Regions from separate parts of the Erwinia sp. E_sp_B01_1 genome, predicted to be linked through region 2. Evidence: predicted binding sites of a transcription regulator. Region 2 holds the regulator's gene; each other region holds the start of a gene.
What was found. Region 2 encodes LexA, which represses DNA repair genes until DNA is damaged. Its sites were predicted from a motif close to TNCTGTATGTACATACAGNA; they were not measured.
Positions count from the first base shown of each region.

Region 1: a site for LexA is predicted at 1,462-1,481, ahead of dinB (DNA polymerase IV). Genes of this name have one in related genera too.
Region 3: a site for LexA is predicted at 2,198-2,217, ahead of VRC33_RS09025 (DinI-like family protein). Genes of this name have one in related genera too.

Region 1 covers NZ_CP142208.1:1,033,696-1,036,973, forward strand. Annotated here, with positions in the region: gene VRC33_RS04885 (class II glutamine amidotransferase) at 1-544, shown strand, start outside; gene dpaA (peptidoglycan meso-diaminopimelic acid protein amidase) at 515-1,255, opposite strand; gene dinB (DNA polymerase IV) at 1,496-2,551, shown strand; gene pepD (beta-Ala-His dipeptidase) at 2,652-3,278, opposite strand, start outside.
Region 2 covers NZ_CP142208.1:4,414,193-4,417,470, reverse strand. Annotated here, with positions in the region: partial or broken gene plsB (glycerol-3-phosphate 1-O-acyltransferase PlsB) at 1-519, opposite strand, end outside; gene VRC33_RS20525 (diacylglycerol kinase) at 648-1,007, shown strand; gene lexA (transcriptional repressor LexA) at 1,124-1,732, shown strand; gene dinF (MATE family efflux transporter DinF) at 1,837-3,159, shown strand.
Region 3 covers NZ_CP142208.1:1,855,183-1,858,460, forward strand. Annotated here, with positions in the region: gene VRC33_RS09015 (amylovoran biosynthesis protein AmsF) at 1-1,169, shown strand, start outside; gene VRC33_RS09020 (hypothetical protein) at 1,468-1,665, shown strand; gene VRC33_RS09025 (DinI-like family protein) at 1,932-2,177, opposite strand; gene VRC33_RS09030 (YgdI/YgdR family lipoprotein) at 2,382-2,606, shown strand; gene VRC33_RS09035 (hypothetical protein) at 2,716-3,120, shown strand; gene VRC33_RS09040 (MBL fold metallo-hydrolase) at 3,254-3,278, opposite strand, start outside.

The DNA.
Region 1 (3,278 bases), 1.4 Mb from region 2:
GGCGCATATCCGTCAGGCCAACCGGGGGGAAGTGTCGCTGGAAAATACGCATCCCTTTACCCGTGAGGTATGGGGACGTAACTGGACTTACGCGCATAACGGACAGTTGAAAGGCTATCGTGGCATGGACACCGGGCAGTTCCGCCCCGTTGGTGAAACGGACAGTGAACAGGCATTTTGCTGGCTGCTGCACAAGCTCACCACGCGCTATCCCCGCACGCCGGGTAACTGGCCTGCGGTGTTTCGTTATATTGCTGAACTGGCGGCGGAACTGCGTGAGAAAGGGGTATTCAATATGCTGCTGTCGGACGGGCGCTATCTGATGGCGTTCTGCTCCACCAATCTGTTCTGGATCACCCGCCGGGCCCCGTTTGGCAAAGCCACGCTGCTGGATCAGGACGTTGAGATTGATTTTCAGAAGCAGACCACGCCGAACGACGTGGTCACGGTGATCGCCACCCAGCCCCTGACGGGCAATGAAACCTGGAACAAGATTGAACCAGGTGACTGGGCGCTATTTTGTCTCGGTGAGCGCGAGCGCTGATCCGGGTGCTGGCGTGCCGATCAGGGAACCAGGATTGTTCAGCACGTAATGCCCGTCGTTGACAATGACCGACGGAGGCAGCCGGTTCTGCACAAACTGCGCATAGCCTGGCTGCAGTTGCTGCCAGAAGCTGTAATAAACCGAGTTGCGATGACGCTGCAGATTGCTGTCGGTCATGCGGAACGGATAAATACTGACTTCCACGCGTGACTGGCCGTTACGCAGCGCGGCTTCCACATAGTGATAAATCTCTTCGATATAGGTATCGGTCATCGCATAGCAGCCAATCGACACGCAGCTGCCGTGGATCATCAGGTATTTGCCTTCATAACCCTGCTGGCGATCGTATTCGTTAGGAAAACCGACGTTGATAGCACGATAGAAACGGCTGTCAGGCTTCAGCTGGGAAAGGCCCACGCTGTAAAATCCTTCCGGACTTTTGAAATCGCCCTGACGACGTTTAGGCCCTAAGCCACCTGAAAAATTACAGATGCGGTAGCTGTCCAGCAGACGGTAGTCGTTACCGATCTTGCCATAAAGTTCAAGCGTACGTTCTTCTTTAAAGATCTGGATATACACGGGGGTGCCGAGTAACTGTTTCTTTAACTCTTTGCTTACCGGCGCGAGCGGAAGTACCGGAGTGGTAGGTACGCTGGCGAAGACGACGGCTGGCAGTAAAAACATCGCAAACAGGAGTGCGATTTTGCCCATTCTGGTGCCCTTGAAAAAGAGGGGTGGATGCTGCGTCAAAAGACGCTGTTACTTGCAATCCCGGAATTATCCGCTATCGCAGCGCCACATTAGCATTGTCTATTTTTTTATCAAGTGGACAGGCAATAAATCCGGAAAGAAAACTCCCGGCAGCCCCTTGCCGCTGCGCTTTGCGTGCAAAAACGCATATTGAATTCGGTTTAATTGACTGTATACTTATCCAGTGCATCCGGGGGGGATATGCGAAAGATCATTCACGTTGATATGGACTGCTTTTTCGCAGCAGTGGAAATGCGCGACGATCCCAGTCTGCGCGATATCCCGATCGCCATCGGCGGCAGCCATCTGAAGCGAGGGGTGATCAGCACCGCTAACTATCCCGCCCGCAAATTTGGCGTTCACAGCGCCATGTCTACGGCAATGGCGCTGAAGCTTTGCCCGCACCTGAAAGTGGTGCCTGGCCGCTTCGAGGCGTATAAAGAAGCCAGTGGCCATATTCGTGAAATCTTCTCGCGTTACACCAGCCTGATTGAACCCCTCTCGCTTGATGAAGCCTATCTGGATGTCACTGACAGTCCGCATTGTCACGGCTCGGCCACGCTGATGGCCCGTGAAATCCGCCAGACCATCTCCCGCGAACTGAATCTCACTGCTTCTGCCGGCATTGCTCCAGTTAAATTCGTGGCAAAAATAGCCTCGGATTTAAATAAGCCGGATGGTCAGTTTGTGATTACGCCCGACACGCTGCCGCAGTTCTTACTGACGCTTCCTCTGGCAAAAATCCCCGGTGTGGGCAAGGTCACGGCAAAAAAACTCGAAGAGATGGGCCTCTATACCTGTGCGGACGTGCAAAAAACCGATCTGGCCGCCTTGCTTAAGCGCTTCGGAAAATTTGGCCGGGTGATTTGGGAACGTTCGAACGGCATTGATGAGCGGGAAGTGGTGACCGAGCGGTTACGCAAATCGCTGGGGGTGGAACGCACGCTCTCGGAAGATATTCACAGCTGGGAAGCCTGTCTGGAGATCATCGACTATCTCTTTGAGGAGCTGGAACGGCGTCTGACCAAAATCAAACCCGACCGGCAAATAGCACGACAGGGGGTGAAGCTGAAATTCAATGATTTTCAGCAAACCACTCAGGAGCACGTCTGGCCGGAGCTGAATAAAGAAGACCTGATCGCTGTAGCGAGAAAAACCTGGGAAGAACGGCGGGACGGACGGGGAGTCAGGCTGGTGGGGCTGCATGTCACCTTACTGAATCCGCAACTGGAAAGGCAGCTGCTGCTGGGCCTGTAAGCTGTTAATACTGGCAGGGGAGAGAGGCATCCGCAATAAGCCGCTGAAATCAGGGCGGACAGCCTGCCAGTTACCCGGCTGAATGTCCGCCCCTGTCGTCTTACTTAGCCGGAATAGCTTTAAGCAGCGCTGTCAGCAGTTTCCAGTACAGGCCAACGCTTTCGATATGTACCTGCTCATCCGGAGAGTGTGGCCCGGTGATGGTCGGTCCGATAGAGACCATATCCATTTCAGGATAGGGCTTTTTGAACAGACCACACTCCAGACCCGCGTGGATCACCTGAATGTTCGGGGTTTTACCAAACAGCTTTTTATAGGTTTCACCCACCAGCGCCATTACCGGAGAAGAAGCATCCGGCTGCCAGCCAGGGTAGTCACCTTTTGCCAGGCTTTTTGCCCCGGCCAGGTCGCTTAATGCGGTCAGCATTTCCACCACGGACGCTTTACCGCTGTCGATCAGTGAACGGATCAGACAGTTGATCTTCGCTTCATCTTCCTTCATGGAGACCACACCGACGTTCAGTGAGGTTTCCACCACGCCTTTCATGACGTCAGAGTTACGAATAACGCCGTTTGGCGTACTGTTCAGCAGGGCGATAAAAGTATCGCGGCTTGAGGTTGTCAGAGCCTGCGCACCCGCAGCTACATTTTCCACCACCAGGTTAATGTTCTTCTCTTTCAGGCTCAGTTCGTTCTGCAGGGTTTCCAGATAGCCCAGCGCCGCGCT
Region 2 (3,278 bases):
GGAGACGATAGGGGAGAAACGCACAAAGCTGTCACGACCCAGCCACAGCACCGCGAAAAATTTCTGGATGCCGTTGAGTACCCGCAGATGCGGCTGTTCATCACCCTGTACTTCGCGGCCTGGCGCGCGGCCAAACATCACCGACACCGGCACCATCTGCACATCAAGCAGAGGGTTGCTGCGATGAAGGTCCAGATATTCATGGAACAGTTTTACAGATTCCAGATTTGGCACGAAATAGGGGAAGACGCGCGGGCCATCATGGATAAACACATGACGAGGCAGCACAGTGCCGTCGATTTCCAGCGGATCTAAGGGATCGGGAAGATCCTGTTTGCGGCATTGTTCACGCAGCGCCAGAAGATCGGCCTTTGAATCATAAGGCAGCACATACATAATGGGGCGCGATGTATCCAGCGCCAGCTCAACGACCGGCTCAGCGGGGATCGCTTTACTTTTTACCAGTAATTTAACTGGAAAATTCAATAAGTTATAATATAAGTTACGCCAACCTGACATAGATAACATGAAGCCTCTTGTTAGCAAAGCGCCGCAAGCATACCAGAAAGCGCCAGTGAGATCTGTGGTGTTGCAAAATGTGCGCCACCCAGACATTGACGGTAAACATCACAAAGGGTTCCCTCATTATGGCAAATAACGTCACCGGACTGACCCGTATTTTCAAAGCCGCAGGCTATTCATGGAAAGGAATACGCGCAGCGTGGCAGAACGAAGCGGCATTTCGTCAGGAAGCCGTGGCCGCTATTGTGGCGGTTGTTGTGGCCTGCTGGCTGGATGTGGATGCTGTTACCCGCGTGCTGCTCATCGGGTCTGTCGTGCTGGTCATCATCGTTGAAATTCTTAACAGTGCCCTGGAAGCCGTGGTGGATCGTATCGGCAGCGAATTTCACCCTTTATCGGGGCGTGCCAAGGATATGGGCTCTGCCGCCGTATTAATCACCATTTTACTGGCCGTTTTTGTCTGGGCGATGCTGCTGCTGCGCTGATGGCGGCCTTTTCTTCCCTTTGTCACATACCGCTATTTTTTACGCATCTTTAGGTTTTCATCCTGGAAATACCTGTATATACTCACAGTCGACTGTATAAACAACCAGGGGGCGGGATGAAAGCACTAACGGCACGGCAGCAGCAGGTTTATGACCTGATACGCGCCCACATTAACCAGACCGGTATGCCACCGACGCGGGCAGAAATCGCCACACAGCTCGGTTTCCGTTCCCCGAATGCGGCTGAAGAGCACCTGAAGGCGCTGGCGCGTAAAGGCGTGATTGAGATTGTCTCCGGAGCCTCCAGGGGTATCCGTCTGATGATGGAAGAGGAAGACGGCCTGCCGCTGATTGGCCGCGTGGCAGCCGGTGAGCCTCTGCTCGCAGAACAGCATATCGAAGGACACTATCAGGTCGATCCTGAATTGTTCAAGCCTGGCGCCGATTTCCTGCTGCGCGTCAGCGGAATGTCGATGAAAGATATCGGTATTATGGATGGCGACCTGCTTGCCGTGCATAAAACTCAGGATGTGCGTAATGGTCAGGTAGTGGTTGCGCGCATTGATGATGAAGTCACGGTAAAGCGTCTGAAAAAGCAGGGCAATATTGTGCATCTGCTGCCTGAAAACAGCGAGTTTCAGCCGATTGTGGTGGATCTCCGTCAGCAGACGCTGTCGATTGAAGGTCTGGCCGTCGGGGTGATCCGCAACGGCAACTGGCTGTAACAGCCTGACCCGGACGCGCGGCCCCGGCGGCGCGTTTTTATTGCCGTGGTACCTGCTTCCGGTGCCTGCGGCACGGCTTTAAGCCCGTCGCACAGTGGATGGCCATGCGGTTCTTCTCTCACTCAGATAAAAACCTCTGGCGGCTGGCGCTGCCAATGATCCTGTCGAATATCACCGTCCCGCTGCTCGGGCTGGTGGATACGGCGGTCATCGGCCATCTTGACAGTCCCACCTATCTGGGCGGCGTTGCCGTCGGCACTACCGCAACCAGCTTCCTCTTTATGCTGCTGCTGTTCCTGCGGATGAGCACCACCGGGCTGACTGCTCAGGCTTTTGGTGCCAAAGACAAACCTGCTCTTGCCCGCGCGCTGATGCAACCTCTCTGTATTGCGCTGATCGCTGGCCTGCTGTTTATTCTGCTCAAATCCCCCCTCAACTCACTGGCGCTGTCGATCGTCGGCGGCGATGCGGATGTTTTGCATCAGGCTTCCCTGTTTATGCACATCCGCTGGTTAAGCGCGCCCGCTACCCTGGCAAACCTGGTGCTGCTTGGCTGGCTACTGGGCGTTCAGTACGCTCGTGCGCCGGTGATCCTGCTGGTAGTGGGGAACCTGGTCAATATTGTGCTGGATTTGTGGTTTGTTATCGGTCTGAACTGGGGCGTGCAGGGCGCAGCAGCAGCAACGGTGATAGCAGAGTACGCCACGTTTTTCATCGGTCTGGTGATGGTCTGGCGGGTAATAAAGCTGAGGGGGATTTCATTTTCCCTGTTTAAAAACGCATGGCGGGGCAATTTCGGGCGTTTGCTGCGGCTGAACCGCGACATCATGCTTCGCTCTTTACTGCTGCAACTCTGTTTTGTCTCGCTGACCATCTTCGGAGCGCGGCTGGGGGGCGAAATCGTGGCCGTGAACGCGGTCCTGTTAATGTTCCTGACCTTCACAGCCTATGCGCTGGATGGCTTCGCCTACGCGGTGGAGGCCTGCTCCGGGGAAGCCTTCGGTGCCAGAGATGCCAGCAAATTGCTGCTGGTATGGCATGCCGCCTGTCGGCAGGCCGGGCTGGTCGCGTTACTCTTCTCAGCCATTTACGCATTGGGTGGCACACATATCGTTGCCTTACTCACTTCTCTACCGGAGTTACAGCAGCAGGCCGACAGCTATCTGTTCTGGCAAATTGTGCTGCCGGTGTGCGGCGTATGGTGTTATCTGCTTGATGGCATGTTTATCGGTGCCACAAGAGCCAGTGAAATGCGTAACGGCATGGTTGTGGCGGCCGCCGGATACGGGCTGACGCTGTTTACCGTGCCGGTGCTTGGCAACCACGGGTTATGGCTGGCCGTAACGGTGTTCCTGATATTGCGCGGCCTGTCGCTGTGGTGGCTCTGGCGGCGTCACTGGCAGAACAACAGCTGGTTTGCTGGCTGAAATATTTAGTTACGTTGAGGTTGCCGCTTCGTTATCTTCTGATCTTACAGACTTTTTTCATATAAGCGTTGTCACTTTTGCTGCAAATAGGGTGTAAAATTTTCCATTCGCGAGCAAAT
Region 3 (3,278 bases), 2.2 Mb from region 2:
TAAGCAACGTTCAGCCGTTCTTTGAAAACACCACCGTTGAAGGTGAGTTTGTGCATATTAGCTGCTTCCGGGTGCTCTATAACGGCGGAACGGCGGTGAAACTACTGGATACGCTGGACACCCGTTTTGATCAGATTTACTCCCAGTACACCTACGCCAGAGTCTTTGATGTTGGCTGGTCGAATTCGCCTAATGGCGTCTGGGATCACGCCACCGCCATTGAACTGTCGAATGCGAATTTCCAGTTCGGCTACGGGGATGCCACCCTGATGATGCCCAGAATGACGCAGGGGCTGATTCGTAACGTCTGGATTGAGCACACCCGCTATCCTGGCGATCTGAGCAATGGTCAGTGGCTGATTGATGCGCTGAGCGTGGAGGACTGCGGTAATCCCCTGCTGCTCAATAACAGCCGCGTGCAGATGCGGCAGCTTAATTTGCAGGCTGGGTCGAAGGTCGATCTGGAGAATGCCGCAGGACGCTGGCTGTCAGGGTATGAGACGGGCTGGCGTCGTGATGAAAATTTCGGTACCACCATGACCGGTTCGATGAAGGCTGGATGGTATTCAGGCTACAAGATGACTAATACCTCGGATACTGACAAATGGTTCCGCATTGGTAAGTTCGTGTTCCCGAAAGTGAATCAGCAATGGACGTTAGAGATTGTCAGTAAACTCTCGACGGCTAATCCTTCAGGGACGGCCGCCAGTCCGGTCCAGTCTGTGTCATCCGGGGTGACTTATCTGAATCTTCAGCGTTGTGCCACTGCCGTCTGGGCAGATATGTTCCACCGTGGCCTTACCGCTATCCTGGACGTTAAATATCAGCGAAATTATCAGAATGGTGCTGATGTGTGGGTCAAACTCAAGGCGGGCAGCGGGGATACTATGTTTAACCTGCGATCCACAGGACCAACCCGGTTCGAATCGGGAGAGTGTTCCTTATTTACACCGGATCTGACTGAGGTGACAGATGAAACCACGCTTGGCACCGTCACGCCTAATGCTCGCTTAAGTTTACACAATGGCCTGGCGGGAATAGGGGCGAATGAAAAAGGGGTCGTCACGCTGGCAACTTCTGAAGCTGTAGCGCCTGTCAGCACTGCGGCAACAGGGTATATCACGCTCAACGTTAACGGGACGGATCGTAAATTTCCCTACTTCAGCTAAAAAGTAGCTAGCTAACCTAAACCGCCTTCTCAGGGCGGTTTTTTTTTATTTACATAATTTATGCTTTTTTTTACCTTAAACCTCTGGCAGTCAGGTTTAAACAATGGAATAGTGCAGTTTCATTACCAGGACTAATCTGTATTTTGCCCGGCAATTTTCCGGATTGGCCTGAAAAAGCGTCTTTTTGCGCAGAAAACCCTAAAAAACGGGCAAATTCACATTCCGCTGCAAAAACAGGGTTGAGATGGCGGAGCGATGGTCCGTAAAATAGGGCCAAATCTCAAATCAGGAGAATTCTGTGTCAGAAGCGGCAAGTGTTGATCAAAATCCCAACCGGCTTGAAGAAGCAAAAAATATCGCTTTAGGCTGGCGAATTGTAGGGCAAATGGAACCCGAGACGCTGGAAGATGCGATCCAGATGCTGCGGGATAGCTCTGCCCATGCGGCTAAAGTCTATGAATTGTTGTATGCGGAAATTGCTCAACGGGCGAAATAGTCTGTTGAGTGGCATGACCAGCAGGCCAGGCGAGAAAGCCCTGTCTGAAAGAGACCAGCGGAAGGTCAGGAGTGCGAATTCAGGGTTGAATTACCCGCATCGTGCAGAAATAAGAGCAAAAAAATGCCCGCAGAGCGAATCATAACGGGCCAACACCAGGGAAACTTATTGCATTAAGTCTGGCACGTTGTGAGCGGAATGCAACGCCAGAACCGGAGCCCTGGCCGATCAGGTTCAAATATTTCATTGATTAACCCTGCTTTAGTTCAAAATTCTTCAGATACCAGCCACTGATCCGCTTCATCGAACATCTCTTCAATAATTCTCAGCATGACCGATTTATCACTTTTACTGGCATCGGTTTTCACGCCGTTGGCCTGCATCGGTTTTACTTTCACTTCCGCTTGAGGAAACACGCGCTGAATTCGCTTCTCCAGTTCGTTCAGGATCAGCTCCTGGGCATTGGGTAATCCTGCGACGTTACGCTTATCGTAAATCAGTTCAACAAACATGGTTTTATCCTGGTTATAAATGCTGTATAAAAATACAGGTATTGTCGGCAATCTTCAATGGAAATTTCGCTTTCGGGCGTAAACTGAAAACAGAGGTTTAACGGCCAGTGTGTGAAGCCTGTCAGGTTATCACGCAATAATCGTCAAAACAGACCTGAAGCCTGGGCTACACTGCCATTGTTGAACCCAATCAAGGAGCTTAAGATGAAAAAAACAGCGTATGCACTGGTACTGTTAACCGGGGGGCTGCTACTGGCAGGCTGTGCAGATAACCATGTCCTGCAAATGAAAGATGGCAGCACGAAAGTGGTGCAGGGCAAGCCGCAGGTTGATAAAGCCACCGGCATGGTGGTTTATACCGATGAAAACGGCAGGCAACAGGCGGTAAATCAGGACCAGATCAAAGAGATGAGTGACCTGAATAACTGAAAGACCGGGATATTTCGTAACACTTAAGGCAAACATGGGCAGCTTCATGTGATAGTCTTTTGACTATATAGTCAATGAAATCAGAGAGTACTGTCCGGAGAATCTGCCCATGTTCCGCATTATCGCCGCTGCAAGTCTGCTTGCCAGCGCCATTTTTCCTGCTCACGCAAACACCACTACGTCTGACCTGAACACTAAATTTCAGATAACCTGTCCGGGTCGACAGACCATGACCGTGACCAAAGCGCAATATGGGCTGACGACCCTGATGTGGCCGGGCGATCATTTTCAGATAGCAGCGGGTCATCAGCGATCTGAAACCAAAAACGGCGATAAAGTCTCGATCATTTTGTTCAGAAATGGCGATCAGATGGTGGTGAATAAATCGGATGAGGAAGTCTTCTTCTCCTACGATGGCGAGCCGAAACTGGTCTCCTGCAGTCGCAGCAGCGAACGCGTTAACAGCACGGTGGAACTGCAACGAACCGATGCCTCCGGCAATCTGGAATCCTGAGTTTCCCCGACATTTCAGGCATGGAGATAAACAATGGAAGCGATCGTTACAGCAACCCCCACTCAGGAAGTTTATGCCCGACAATTATCCCCGTGTTCATCAACGCTTTTACCTGACAAAAACGCTTTGATCGTTACTCACTGAACCGCTGGCGTAGA